2 linked regions of the Roseobacter denitrificans OCh 114 genome follow. The protein of the gene in region 2 interacts with the protein of the main gene of each other region in a pairwise test. Links are inferred from orthologs where the notes say so. Each region holds a gene or a part of one and is shown on either strand. Other genes may lie near its edges. The genes, in order: grxD and RD1_RS15330.

What was found.
Region 1: the proteins of RD1_RS15330 (region 2) and grxD interact in binary tests that used the Escherichia coli proteins (3 or more experiments, as listed by UniProt). The link is inferred for Roseobacter denitrificans OCh 114 from one-to-one orthologs.

Annotation. Positions count from the first base shown.
Region 1 is NC_008209.1:2,852,066-2,859,391, reverse strand. What follows is about bases 2,249-5,202. They hold grxD (Grx4 family monothiol glutaredoxin), read right to left. Parts: upstream 3,930-5,202; coding sequence 3,567-3,929; downstream 2,249-3,566. Other genes in these bases: RD1_RS13695 (XdhC family protein), read left to right, coding at 4,623-5,202; RD1_RS13700 (BolA/IbaG family iron-sulfur metabolism protein), read right to left, coding at 4,247-4,483; RD1_RS13705 (hypothetical protein), read right to left, coding at 3,926-4,243; RD1_RS13715 (cell division protein ZapA), read left to right, coding at 3,120-3,512; RD1_RS13720 (hypothetical protein), read left to right, coding at 2,629-3,120. Outside these bases: RD1_RS13730 (DUF808 domain-containing protein), read left to right, coding at 1-61; more of tkt, read right to left, coding at 308-2,248; more of RD1_RS13695, read left to right, coding at 5,203-5,591; RD1_RS13690 (molybdopterin-binding protein), read left to right, coding at 5,588-6,601; RD1_RS13685 ((2Fe-2S)-binding protein), read left to right, coding at 6,709-7,194; RD1_RS13680 (xanthine dehydrogenase family protein molybdopterin-binding subunit), read left to right, coding at 7,299-7,326. UniProt on the Escherichia coli protein: Monothiol glutaredoxin involved in the biogenesis of iron-sulfur clusters.
Region 2 is NC_008209.1:3,198,485-3,205,722, forward strand. What follows is about bases 2,307-5,172. They hold RD1_RS15330 (BolA family protein), read right to left. Parts: upstream 3,936-5,172; coding sequence 3,678-3,935; downstream 2,307-3,677. Other genes in these bases: RD1_RS15320 (thioesterase family protein), read left to right, coding at 2,608-3,084; RD1_RS15325 (DUF4177 domain-containing protein), read left to right, coding at 3,204-3,668; RD1_RS15335 (J domain-containing protein), read left to right, coding at 4,012-4,638; cobS (cobaltochelatase subunit CobS), read left to right, coding at 4,761-5,172. In the rest of the region: Asp-tRNA(Asn)/Glu-tRNA(Gln) amidotransferase subunit GatB, read left to right, coding at 1-1,007; RD1_RS15310 (VPLPA-CTERM sorting domain-containing protein), read left to right, coding at 1,228-2,076; more of cobS, read left to right, coding at 5,173-5,747; cobaltochelatase subunit CobT, read left to right, coding at 5,799-7,238. UniProt on the Escherichia coli protein: Transcriptional regulator that plays an important role in general stress response. Has many effects on cell morphology, cell growth and cell division. Acts by regulating the transcription of many genes, including dacA (PBP-5), dacC (PBP-6), ampC and mreB.

The sequences.
Region 1 (7,326 bases), 350 kb from region 2 along the record:
ACTCGTCACGCCACTGTGGCGCGCGGTGTTCGGCAAGGGTAAGGCAGGCACATCTCATTGACGGTCATGCCGTTGCGGTTCAGAGCCGCGATACTGGGCATCCGCCCTGCGTTGTTTTGCGCAGGGACTCCATTCTGCACACCCTGCGCAGACGAAAAACGCCGCGATGGGATATCGCGGCGTTTTGATCATGGTCCCGGAACGTAACCGGCTGAAGCGGCATGCGATAAACCTTAGTCACGCAACGCTGCCTGAAATCAAGGGTTTCAACGCGTTACGTGATGTTTCAGATATTTCGTCAGAGGCTCTAGACGCGCGTATCGGGTTTCCATTTGCCCGCCAGAAGATCGCGCACTTTCTGCGCTGCGGCCTCGGCGGTGATGCCCAGTTCCTTGAACAGAACATCCGCAGGCGCGGAGGCCCCGAAGTCATGCATGCCGATGAAGCCTGATTTCTCGCGCTTGCCCCGTTCGCCAAAGAGCCAGCGGTCCCAGCCCATGCGGATGCCTGCTTCAATTGCCACGCGGACCGGGCCGCCGGGCAGGACACGTTTGCGCAGGGCCTCGTCCTGCTCTTCAAAGAGCTCCCAGCAGGGCATGGACACGACCCGCGTGCCGATCCCTTCGGCGTGCAGAATATCGCGCGCTGCCATGGCCAGTGATACTTCCGAACCCGTCGCCATCAGGATCGCCTGTCGTTTGCCAACCGCATCTGCCAGCACATAAGCGCCTTGCGCGACCATATTGCGGGTCTTGTGCTCGGTGCGGACTGTCGGCAGGCCCTGCCGTGTCAGCGAGAGCACCGAAGGCGTGGTTTTGCTCGACAGGGCCAGCTCCCAGCTTTCTGCGGTTTCAATCGTATCGGCGGGCCGGAAGACATAGGTGTTGGGGGTCGCCCGGCTGATCGCCAGATGCTCCACCGGTTGGTGGGTGGGGCCGTCCTCGCCCAGACCGATGCTGTCGTGGGTCATCACAAAGACCGTCGGGATTTTCATCAGCGCGGCCAGACGCATGGCGGGGCGTGCGTAATCCGTGAAACACATGAACGTACCGCCATAGGGCCGCAAACCGCCATGCAGGGCCATGCCGTTCATGGCCGCCGCCATACCGTGTTCGCGAATGCCCCAGTAAACGTAGCGCCCGCCGCGATTATCGGTGTCAAAGACGCCGAGATCGCTGGTCTTGGTGTTGTTGGACCCGGTCAGGTCAGCCGATCCACCAACGGTTTCGGGCATGATCGGATTGATGACTTCCAAGACTTTCTCGGAGCTTGCGCGGGTGGCCAGTTTGGGCGCGCCCTCTGACATCTGCTTTTTAAACGCCTTGACGGTCGCGCTCAGCTTTTTGGGCACCTCCAGCGCATAGGCGCGGTTGAACGTCTCGCGCTTGCCGCGGGGCAGGCTGTCAAAGCGGGCTTCCCACGCCTCGCGCGCGGCTTTGCCCCGCGCACCGATGGCGTGCCAGCTTTGCAGAACGGCATCGGGCACTTCAAACGGGCCGGTTGTCCAGCCCCATGCGGCCTTGGCGGCGGTGTTCTGCTCTGCATTGGTCAGCGCGCCGTGCCCTTTCGAGGTATCCTGCGCTGCGTGCCCCAGCGCGATATGCGTCTTGCAGGCAATCATCGTCGGTTTCTGGTTCTTCTTGGCGCGCGTGAGGGCGGCGTCGATTTCCACGGGGTCATGGCCGTCAATTTCGATCACATCCCAGCCGGCAGAAACGAAACGTCCGACCTGATCCGTGCGGTCCGACAGGCTGACGGGGCCGTCGATGGTGATGTTGTTGTTGTCCCAGAGCACAACCAGCTTGGACAGTTGATGGCGCCCGGCAAGGGTGATCGCCTCCTGGCTCACACCTTCCATCAGGCAGCCGTCCCCCGCGATGACATAGGTATAGTGATCCACGACCTTCTTGCCATAGTGCGCGCGCTGGATCTCTTCGGCCATGGCAAAGCCCACGGCGTTGGAGATGCCCTGTCCCAAGGGCCCGGTTGTCGTCTCGATGCCGGTGGCATGGCCATATTCCGGATGGCCGGCCGTGATCGCGCCCCACTGGCGGAAATTCTTGATCTGCTCCAGCGTCATGTCTTCGTAGCCCGTCAGGTGCAGCAGCGCGTAAAGCAGCATGGAACCATGGCCAGCCGACAGGATGAACCTGTCACGATCGGGCCAGTTCGGGGCGGTAGGATCGAAATTCAGGTGTTTTTCGAACAGAACCGTGGCTGCATCCGCCATCCCGATGGGCATGCCCGAGTGGCCCGAATTCGCAGCGGCGACGGCGTCCAGGGCCAGTGCGCGAATTGCATTGGCTTTGGACCAGTGGTCCGGGTGCGCAGCGGCGCGTGCTTTGAGATCCACGAGGAGCTTCCTTTGTCGGCTGTAACCCCGCGATGCGGGACGTTTTTATTCCAGTCAGTGTTGGGCGTTGCATATCAGTCCGCCCGTAAAGATCAAGGGCCGGACAGGCCAAAACCAGCCGCGCACTTGAAGACAAAGGCGCAACCCGTTGAAGCGATTGAAAAGCGCATTTGTTGTGTCGTCACGATAGGGGTACGATTGCCCGAGCAGGTGTCGATTCGCCAAAACCGGGCAGGGTGATGGGGCGGGCGCGTAGAAATACAGATGAGGTGGGTATGAGTGATATCGAAGAGTTGAATGGCCGAATTCTGGCCGCCATGGACCGTGTCGCGAAGGGCGTTGATGCGCTGGCCAAGAACGACAGCGGCGAGGTCGAGGGGCTGCAGCAGGCGCTGGCGGAGGAAAAACAGGTCAACGCTCAGCTGACCGAGCGCGTCCGGGTGCTGGCAGAGCGTCAGGATCAGGCGATTGCCGCCTTGGAAACCAAAGCCGAAGAGGCCACGTCACGGGTGGCCGCGTTGGACGAAGAATTGCAGAAACTCAAGAAAGCGAACGGGCTTTTGTCGGAGGCGTGCGGGGCCTTGCGCGAGGCCAATGCCGAAGGGGTTGGCGATGCGAGCCTGATCAACAAGGCGATGGAGGCAGAGTTGGACGCCATCCGCGCGATGCGCCGTGCCGAGGTTCTGGAGGCCGATCAGATACTGTCAGCCCTGACGCCGCTACTGGCCGCAAGTGCCACATCACAAGACACAGAGGAGGCGCACTGATGCCTGAGGTTCAAGTTTCCATCGGCGGGCGTGAATTCGAGGTCGCCTGTCAGGAGGGCGAGGAGCATTACCTGCATACCGCCGCCAAGATGCTGGATGACGAAGCGCAGGTGCTGGCCCAGCAGGTCGGACGTTTGCCCGAAGCGCGCATGTTGTTGATGGCCGGTCTGATGCTGGCCGATAAGACCGCCAGCGTCGAAGACCGTGCCGCTGAAATCCAGGCGCAGCTGGATGAAACGGAGGCCGAGCTTTCCGCCCTGAAACAGCAGCGCGCCGAACCCGAAAAGATCGAGGTGCCGGTGGTGCCGCAATCGGTGTCGGACACGCTGGCCGAACTGGCGGCACGGGCCGAGGCACTGGCCGCATCGGTCGATGAAAAGGTCGCGGGGTAAACGAAAAAGCGCTGCCCGAACGGACAGCGCTTGATCAGCAGTGAGGGGCGGTGCTTAGCCGTTGGCTTCGCGGATCTTATCCGCCGCGTCCTTGTCGAACGATATACCGTTTTCCGCAAACAGCGTGTCCAACTCGCCCGATAGCGTCATTTCGGTGATGATGTCGCAGCCGCCGACGAATTCACCTTTGACATAGAGTTGCGGGATCGTGGGCCAGTCGGAAAAATCCTTGATCCCCTGACGGATCGACTCATCCGAGAGCACGTTCACATCGGAAAAATCCACCCCCATGTAGTTCAACACGCCCGCTACTCGGCTGGAAAACCCGCATTGCGGCATCTCTTTCGTGCCTTTCATGAAAAGCACAACATCGTTGGCGGTGATTGTTTCCTGGATCCTGGTTGTTGTCTCGGTCATTTTGAGGTGCCTTTTTTCTGGTTGTACGCGCGATGGTATCGCGCAGCGTAGGTTTCATCATCTTTCAGCGGAACCACCGGGGTGTCCGTGATCTTGAAAAATCCCGATGTGCCCTTGGAGCGAACGATCGGTGCATTCGCCCGTTCCAGCGATGCATTCCGCCGGTTTACGGAATCGATCACAGACATATCAATCGCTTCAAGACCCAAAGGTGTTTCGCCCGTCTGATCGCCAATCGGTTGCGGTTGACGATAGGACAGCGGCCGCCGCTGGCCGGGTCTGAACGGATATGTCAGCCAGTGCCAGAGGGACATCACTCAGTCCGGTGCCTTTGTTGTCAGCGCAAGCGCATGCAACTCACCTTGCGAGCCATCCATTTTCCCTTTGAGGGCCGCATAAACCGCGCGCTGCTGCTGCACGCGGTTCTTGCCGCGAAAGCTTTCGTCCACGACCATCGCGGCCATATGCACGCCGTCATCCCCGTGCACCTGAATGGTGGCGTCAGGAAAGCTTTGGCGCAAAAGGTCTTCGATCTCGTGGGCTTGCATGGGCATGGTCTGGCTCCCTTTCGTTTTGCACGTTAGATGTAGTCGGAGGCGCGCGTCGGAACAAGATGTCAATTTGACAGGGTTGATGCATATTTCGAAAGCGGGGCGTCTTGGGCGACACCGCTGCGGTCGGGGGAGGAACGAGATGGATGTTTTTGAAAACGCACCGGAACAGGCGCTGGACTGGCACACGTCAGGGCGCGGGGCGGTTCTGGCGACGGTGGTTGAGACATGGGGGTCTGCCCCCCGGCGCACCGGCGCGCAGTTGGTGATCGCGGGGGATGGCGAAATGCAGGGCTCCGTCTCTGGCGGCTGCGTCGAGGGGGCGGTTGTGCTTGAGGCCATGGAAGCGCTGGAAAAGGGCGAACAGCGCCTGCTCGAATATGGCGTGAGCGATGGGGATGCCTTTGCGGTCGGGCTGGCCTGCGGGGGAACGATCCGCGTGCTGGTCGAACCCGTTGGCGCGGTCATTCCGGCGGATACTCTGAAAGCACTGGTCACAGCACGCGCCGCACGGCAGTCCGTCGCCTTTGAGGTCAACCTCGACACCGGAGCGCGCCGTCTGGTGCAGGACGCCTACCCGGAGCGGTTCGCGCGCGACCAGTCCGGTTTTGAATCGGATGGCGCGGTCTTTGTGGCCATTCACAACCCGCCTTTGCGCCTTGCAATTGTGGGGGCGGTGCATATTGCGCAGGCGCTGGTGCCGATGGCGCGTATTGCCGGATATGACCCGGTGATCATCGACCCGCGCGGCGCATTCGGCTCGCAAGCGCGCTTTCCCGGTGAAAAGATCCTCGCCGATTGGCCGGATGAAGCGCTGGCCGAGGTCGGGCTTGATGCGCGCACAGCACTGGTTTTGCTGACCCATGATCCGAAACTGGACGATCCCGCCTTGCATCTGGCGCTGAAATCCCCGTGTTTCTACATCGGGGCGCTCGGATCAAAACGCACGCATGCAGCACGGGTCGCACGGCTTCAGGATGCCGGGTTTGGCCCTGCGGAAATCGCACGCATTCATGGCCCTGTCGGGCTGGATATCGGCGCATCGGGTCCACCGGAAATTGCCGTGTCGATCCTCGCTGAAATGACGCAAAGCCTGAGGCGCGGGGCATGAAGTTCGGTCCTGTGCCTTTATCTGACGCCGAAGGGGCCGTTCTGGCGCATTCGGTTGGGCTGAATGGCAAAAGGCGTCTGCGCAAAGGGCGAAGCCTTGATGAAAACGACATCAAGGCGCTTGAGGCGGCCGGTCTTTCCGAGGTGATCGTTGCGAAGCTGGACCCGGAGGACGTGCATGAAAACCCGGCAGCACAGGCGCTCGCCGAGGCTTTCGCGCCCGACCCGGCGGCGCAGGGGCTCGAACTTACCCAGGCCTTCACCGGGCGCGTGAATCTGTTGGCGGTGGGGCCGGGCATCGTGCAGCTTGACGTGGCCGCGATTGAGGCGGTGAACCGTGTTCACCCGATGATCACCATCGCGACCGTGCCGCCCTTTCAGCAGATGCAGCGCGGCGGGATGGTGGCGACCATCAAAATCATATCCTACGCGGTGCCGAGCGCGGCGCTTGATGCGGCCTGCGCGCAGGCAAGGGCTGCGATCCGTCTGCTTGCGCCGCAGGTGCGAAATGTCCGCCTCGTGGTGAGCGATATCGAAGGCGGGGCCGGGGATAAGGGCTGGCGTGCCATCGCGCAGCGTGTCGCGGCTTTCGATCTGGAATTGCCGCGCCCGGTTGTCGTCGCGCATACCGTGTGGGATCTGGCGGATGCGCTGACCGCCGGCGAAAGCGATCTGACCCTGATCCTGACAGGGTCGGCCACCTCAGACATTGATGATGTCGCCCCGCAGGCGGTGCGCGCGGCGGGCGGGACGGTTGCGCGGTTCGGGATGCCGGTGGATCCGGGCAACCTTTTGTTCATTGGATCCTTGGGCAAAGGCGGGGTCATCGGCCTGCCGGGATGCGCGCGTTCCCCGGCACTGAACGGGGCGGATTGGGTCATGGCACGGATGATCTGCGGCGTTGCGCTGAGCGATGATGATATATCAGGCATGGGTGTTGGCGGTCTGCTCAAGGAAATCCCCACACGCCCGCAACCGCGCCGCGCCGCCGCTTCGAAACAGGCGGAATGAAAATTTTCGCCCATGCGACTTAAGTCGATGAAATTAGTGGTTCTCAAGGGGCCATCGTCGTGCTTAACTCAGGCCAAACAAATAACCAAGCTACTAGGGAGGAAGCCATGGCACAGGTCTCAATGACTGTGAACGGCAAAGCCGCGTCCGGCGAAATCGAAGGGCGCACGCTGCTGTCATCGTTTTTACGCGATCAACTCAATCTCACCGGCACGCATGTGGGCTGCGACACAAGCCAATGCGGCGCCTGCGTCGTCCATGTGAACGGTGAGGCGGTCAAGGCCTGCACGATGCTGGCCGCCGAAGCGCAGGGCGCAGAGGTTGCCACCATCGAAGGTGCGGCGAACGCCGATGGGTCTTTGAATGTGCTGCAACAGGCATTTCAGGATCACCACGGCTTGCAGTGCGGGTTTTGCACGCCGGGCATGGTCATGTCAGCGGCGGCCCTGCTCAAAGAAAACCCCAAGCCGACCGAGGCCGAGGTGCGCGATTACCTTGAGGGCAACATCTGCCGCTGCACGGGCTATCATAACATCGTCAAGGCGATCATGGCAGCATCCGGGCAAAGCGTCGACAGCATCGCTGCAGAATAAGCATTCATGCGCGTGCCCTGCGTCGGTGGCCTAAGTGCCCCCGCGTATTGCAGCCGCGCCAGCCGGGTGAGGGCAAGCTTACCGCAAGTTAAGGGAGAAGTAATATGCCAAAAGATGGAGGCATTGGTGCCA
Region 2 (7,238 bases):
TGATGGAGATCGTCTCGCGCCCCGACATCCGCGGCCCCGAAGAAGCGGCGGCCTATCTGGGCAAACTGCGGCAGATCCTGCGCTATCTCGGCACCTGCAACGGTGACATGCAGTCGGGCGCCATGCGCGCGGACGTCAACGTGTCGATCTGCCGGCCCGGCCAGTACGAAAAATATCAGGCCACTCAGGACTTCAGCCATCTGGGCACGCGCTGCGAGATCAAGAACATGAACTCCATGCGGTTCATCCAACAGGCCATCGAGGTCGAGGCGCGCCGCCAGATCGCGATCGTCGAGGCTGGCGGTACGGTTGATCAGGAAACCCGCCTTTATGATCCTGACCGCAACGAGACACGCTCCATGCGCTCCAAGGAAGAGGCGCATGACTACCGCTATTTCCCCGACCCCGACCTGTTGCCGCTCGAAATCGAACAGGCATGGGTGGATGACATCGCCGCCAACCTGCCCGAACTGCCTGACGCCAAGAAGGCGCGGTTTCGCAATGATTTCGGTCTGTCGGATTATGACGCTTCGGTGCTGACCGCCGATCTGGATTCAGCGGGTTATTTCGAGGCCGTGGCGGCAGGCCGGGATGGCAAGATGGCGGCCAATTGGGTGATCAACGAACTCTTCGGGCGGCTCAAGAAAGAGGACCACGCCATCACGGACAGCCCCGTCAGCCCTGCACAATTGGGCGGCATTATCGATCTGATCGCCTCGGATGCGATCTCCGGCAAGATCGCCAAGGATGTCTTTGAAATCTGCTATACCACCGGGCGCGACCCGGCGGAGATCGTGGAAACCGAAGGCATGAAACAGGTCACTGACACAGGCGCAATCGAGGCTGCCGTGGATGAAATCATCGCCGCCAACCCCGACCAGGTGGCCAAGGCGCGCGAAAACCCGAAACTTGCGGGCTGGTTCGTCGGTCAGGTAATGAAAGCGACAGGCGGCAAGGCCAACCCCAAAGTGGTCAACCAACTGATTGCAAAAAGGCTTGCAGAGTAATTCCCCTGCCTCAGCGCGGGGTCATTTGGTAGAATGAACCACCCGGGACAGAGGGCAAAAGCGGGGCTGACGCGCGCGAGCCGCGCAGGCCCAAGCGATTCTGTCCTGTTGCGCAGTGTCTTGCGTTTTTGCGCTTGGCTCAGGTGCAGCATTGGACTGGTCACAAGCAGGGGTGGAAAATCAAACACGCTATACGTGAACCATCCATCAGGTCACTGGTTTGTTGCTTTTCAGCGCCGCGAAAAGGGGACAAATCAGTGGTGGATTGGTTGCCAAATCGTTAATTTCTGTCAGAGCTGTAATAGAGATTAAACGGAGTCGACGTATAAATTCTGGTGTCAAATCACTCATCGCCGCATCAGCCTTGGCGCTTTGCCTGCCCGCAGTCGCAAGCGCGGCTACAATTATCAATTTTGAAAACGGTTATTCTGACGACGAAGAATTGACGTCTCCAACTGAGTTGTTGAACTCTCTTGGCAACGCAAGCGGCGTGACATTGACTGCACCCTCTGGAAGCATGACAGTTGAAGCCACCGGATCACCTGGCGGGGATACAATCGGCTTCGTAAACGATACAATGCGTCCAAACGATACCGACGATGACGCAACTGCGGATTTGGGCAATTTCTTTCTGCGCACGACAAATGCACTAAGCGGTCCGCTCAATACAACACCGGTTTTCTCTTTGAGCTTTGCGGGTGGCGCATCCAGCGTATCCGGTGAAATCTGGGATATTGATGGCACAAGCGTAAACAATACCGAGCAATGGAACGTAACCGCAAACCTTCTGGGAGGCGGATCGTCATCAATTCTCTCCTTCTTGGGATCATCGAATGGTAGTAACACCGCCACCTCGCTTGACGGCAAGGCTTGGGCTTTCTCTTTCTCCGGGTTGGGAACCATCACGTCGGTTGACTTCAACTTTGTCGGATCAGAAACAACCGGCATTGGCGCCGCAGTGGACAATCTGGTGATTGCGCCGGTGCCCCTGCCCGCCGGTGGGCTATTGCTGATCTCTGGCTTTGCGGTCGCAGCGGCAGTACGTCGCCGCAGGAAGCCAGCAGCCTGATAAAATCTCTTTTGGAAACGATGGGGCCGGCAAAGCGCCGGCCCTTTTTACTGGCCTATGTACTGACCTGGCCCCGCAGCCAAAATCCGCAGAACATTTGATTTTTCTTCAACCTGCTGAAAATCGAGGAAGCAGCGCAACAAGGCAGGCAGGTTGGGTGCGTTCCTCCCTGTTTCTTGGACTGGATTGGCATCACTTCGGCTTCGTTCTGCAGCGGCTGATCGGGGGATTGCATCGGTGCGCTGCCGATGAAACACAACGCAGGCTGTGCCGACCAGAACGGAACATCGGCGCTGCTTGTCGTGAAACGCCAGCACTCGTTGTCATCCCCGTCTGGCGACATACCTGAAACATCCCGTTACCCGTTGAAACCCTTGATTTCAGGCAGCGTTACGTGATCGAGGTTTTTCGCATGACCCTTTAGCATCCTTGGGTGATGGCCTAAGCTTCACCTCGCTCAGTCTGGATGAGCATGGCCGACGGGGATCATCACATAGACAGCGGCATCCGCTTCGCATTATCCTCGCAGCCATGGAAACAACTCTCTTTCGCTCATCCGTGATGAACGTGCGCCCCGAGTGGATCGACTATAACGGCCATATGAACATGGCCTATTACGCGGTGCTGTTTGATGAAGCCTCCGACGAAATCTACCCCCAGATCGGGTTTGGCCCGGCATATCAGAAAACCGGCTTCACGACCTACACCGCAGAATTCCACATCTGCTATCTGAGAGAGCTTCATCTACATGACCCTGTCACAGTCACGTTGCAGTTGCTGGATTTCGACGCAAAGCGCTTTCACTTCTATCAGGAGATCTGGCACGAGGACGGGTGGTGCGCTGCCACCGCCGAAGCCTTGTCGCTGCATGTCGATCAATCCGGTCCGCGCGTTGCCCCGATGCCGCGACATATCCTTGATAAACTGCGCAACCTGCATGATGCGCATTCAAGATTGCCCCGCCCCGACAGGGCCGGACGGCAGATCGGGATCAGGCGCAAGGTCTGATTGCACCCCGCAGACAGGTGCCTGAACCGGCGCTGCAAAACGATCTGGCCGCGCAACAGACTTTCAGCCCACCTCATCCATTGCTATAGAACGGCGAAACCCATGTCGCAGGAGGGCACATGCAACGCTACGAATACAAGGTTATTGCCGCCCCGACACGCGGGTTGAAAGCCAAGGGGATCAAGACGGCGGAGGCGCGGTTCTCCCACGCATTGGAAGCCGTCATGAATGAGATGGCCGCTCAGGGCTGGGAATATCAGCGTGCGGAAACACTGCCATCAACGGAACGGTCCGGGCTGACCTCCACAACCACAAAATGGCGCAATGTGCTGGTGTTCCGCAGACCGGAAGTTTCCAGCGCAACACCGGTCACCGTTACCGAGGCCGCCCCGGATGAACCCAAGGCGGAGGAGTTACCCGAAATCACCACCCCCCAGACACCGCAAGATGACGCCTCCCACAGCGCCGGGGCCAGCCGTATGCTGCATGACAACGGCGTTGAGGAACTCAGTGATGTATCCGGTGTTACAACGTCGCTCAAACAGTTGGCAGAAACACGAAAACCTGACAAAACAGATGATTAGAGCGCGACCCTAAACATTTACATCAAGTGCCAGCGCGTGGATTTGGGCAATCAGCTCAGGCCCGAGCGCGCCATGGATCGCACGGTGGCGCTGGATGCGGTTCATCCCGGCGAAGTGGTCCGAGCGGATCATCACATTGAAATGGCTCTCGACACCTTCGGTAAAGCCCGCGTGGCCCCGGTGGCTTTCGGTATCATCCACGACCTCCAGCAGGCGCGGCGCGAAGGCTTGTTGCAAGCTGTCTTCAATATCTTGCCGTTTCGACATTTTTTTCCCTCTGCCCCCTTCAATCTTTTCTCAGTCAGTCTAAACTACGCAACCTCGACTCGTATAGGTGCCAATCATGACAAAACCTGATCCATTTGGATTCGACATGTCCGTTTCTTCGTCCAAGAAGAAAAACCCACGCGGCAGACGCGGCATGTCCGGCGCCTCGGAAACGTCGAGACGTATCTGCGACAAGGAGGGGTGCAATGATCCGGGCAAATACCGCGCGCCCAAAGCCCCCGATGTGCTGGATGACTATTACTGGTTCTGCCAGACCCATGTGCGTGAGTATAACCTGAAATGGAATTTCTTTGACGGGACCACCGAAGCCGAGATGAACGCGCAGATGTCCAAGGACAAGGTGTGGGAACGCAACACCAAACCGATGGGCGACCCCGAAGCGCGCGCGTGGGCACGCCTTGGCATCGAGGATCCGCATCAGGTGCTGGGCTCCAACGCGACGCAAAACCCCGGAAAAGGGGCACAGTCCGGGCGCCGCCTGCCACCGACCGAACGCCGCGCCTTGGAAATCCTCGAAGCGAAAGACACCTGGAGCAAACCGGAAGTGCGCAAGGCCTACAAGGCGCTCATCAAGGTGCTGCATCCGGATATGAACGGCGGCGATCGCAGTCAGGAAGAACAATTGCAGGAAGTCGTCTGGGCCTGGGATCAGATCAAGGGCAGCCGGAACTTCAAAAGCTGACGGGCCAAACAGGCTGCGCAAATATCACCGCCCTTTCCCTTGCACCTGCTTGCAATATATTGCACGAGATGGCGCAGGTTCGCACCTGCCCCTCAACCACGTAATTCGAAGGACCAATTCTCATGGCCGATGGCGCACTGGACATTAATACAAAGCCGACCGAAGACATCAATGTCCGTGACGTGTTTGGCATTGATACAGATATGGTCGTGAAAGGCTTTGCCGAGGCCAGTGACCGGGTCCCGGACGTGGACTCGACGTATAAATTCGACCCCGACACGACGCTGGCGATCCTTGCGGGTTTTGCGCACAACCGCCGGGTCATGATCCAGGGGTATCATGGCACGGGTAAATCGACCCATATCGAACAGGTGGCCGCGCGTCTGAACTGGCCTGCCGTGCGCGTGAACCTCGACAGCCACATCAGCCGGATCGACCTGATCGGCAAGGATGCGATCAAGCTGAAAGACGGCAAGCAGGTCACCGATTTTCAGGAGGGCATCCTGCCCTGGGCGCTGAGCAACCCGACCGCCATCGTCTTCGATGAATATGATGCCGGCCGTGCGGATGTGATGTTCGTGATCCAGCGGGTGCTGGAGGTGGATGGCAAGCTGACCCTGCTCGATCAGAACAAGGTTATCACGCCGCACCCCTATTTCCGGATTTTCGCGACGGCAAACACCGTTGGTCTTGGCGACACGACCGGCCTTTATCATGGCACACAGCAGATCAACCAGGGCCAGATGGACCGCTGGTCGCTGGTGGCGTCGCTGAACTACCTCAGCATTGATGCCGAAACCGCCATCGTGCTCAGCAAGAACCCGCATTACAACACCGAAAAAGGGCGCAAGACCGTCAAACAGATGGTCACAGTTGCAGACCTCACACGGACCGCCTTCATGAATGGTGATCTGTCCACCGTGATGTCCCCGCGCACCGTGATCGCATGGGCCCAGAACGCCGAGATTTTCCGCAACGTGGGCTATGCCTTCCGCCTGTCCTTCCTGAACAAATGCGACGAGCTGGAACGCCAGACGGTCGCCGAGTTCTACCAACGCCTGTTCGACGAGGAACTGCCCGAAAGCGCGGCAAGCCTGAGCTTGGGGTAAGGTGCTGAACGTGGCGCGGAGACCCCGTGCCAATCCGATGGGAACAACCGTATGAGCAAGCCTTCTGACAATCCCGCAGATGCCTTTAAAAAGGCGCTGACCGAGGCGACGAAGGTCATGGCGGATGATCCGGAGCTGTCGGTCAGCTATTCGGTGGATCCGGCGGGCCTGTCCGGGGATGCGATGCGTTTGCCGCAGGTGAGCCGCCGCATGACGCGCGCCGAGGTTCTGTTGGCGCGCGGCACGGCGGATGCTCTGGCGCTGAACCGGCGCTATCACAATGGTGAGACCCACGCCCGCTATGCCCCACAAGGCGAAATGGCGCGCGAGTTGTACGAGGCGATGGAGACCGCCCGCTGCGAGGCCGTGGGCGCGCGCGACATGCCGGGTACGGCGGGCAATATTGACGCCAAGATCGCGCATGAAGCGATGCGCAAGGGCTATGATCAGGTCACGCAGGCGGCGGATGTACCGCTGGCCACGGCGGCAGGCTATCTGATCCGCCATCTTGCGACGGGCCGCGATCTGCCTTCCGGGGCGCAAAACGTCATGGATCTGTGGCGCGGTTTCATCGAAGAGCAGGCCGGCGGTACGCTTGACGCATTGGATGAGACGTTGGCGGATCAGGCGGCGTTTGCGAAATTCTCCCGTCAGATGATCTCCGATCTGGGCTATGGGGACCAGCTTGGCGATGATCCCGATCAGGTGGACGAGGATCAGGAAGACGACGCCGAAGAGGGCAGCGAGGATCAGAACGAACCCGACAGCACCGGGCAGGATGATCAGGACGAGGAAGACGCGGACGCCTCCCCCGAACAGAGCCAGGAAGATCAGCAGGATGCCGCGCAGGCGCAGGTCTCCATGGATGACATGGCCGATCAGGAGATGGGCGATGAAGCGGAAATGCCCGAAGGCGAGGCCCCGCTTGAGCCACCCGCCCCGCAGCCGGTGTCGGATGCGGACCCGAATTACATGGTCTACCTCGGGGATCACGACGAAGAGATCAACGCCGAAGACCTCGCCGAACCGGTTGAGCTGGAACGTCTGCGCGCCTATCTCGATCAGCAGCTTGAGCCGCTCAAAGGGGCCGTGAGCCGCCTTGCGAACAAATTGCAACGACGCCTTCAGGCGCAGCAGAACCGGTCATGGGAATTCGACCTCGAAGAGGGCATGCTTGATGCGGGCCGGCTGGCGCGTGTGGTGGCCAACCCGACCACGCCGCTCAGCTTCAAGGTCGAGAAGGACACCGAGTTTCGCGATACCGTGGTGACGCTGCTGCTGGACAACTCCGGCTCCATGCGGGGGCGTCCGATTTCGATTGCGGCGATTTGTGCCGATGTGCTGGCGCGCACGCTGGAGCGCTGCAACGTCAAGGTGGAAATCCTCGGCTTTACCACCCGCGCGTGGAAAGGCGGGCAGGCCCGCGAGGCCTGGCTGAACGATGGCCGCCCCCAACAGCCCGGCCGGCTGAACGACCTGCGCCACATCATC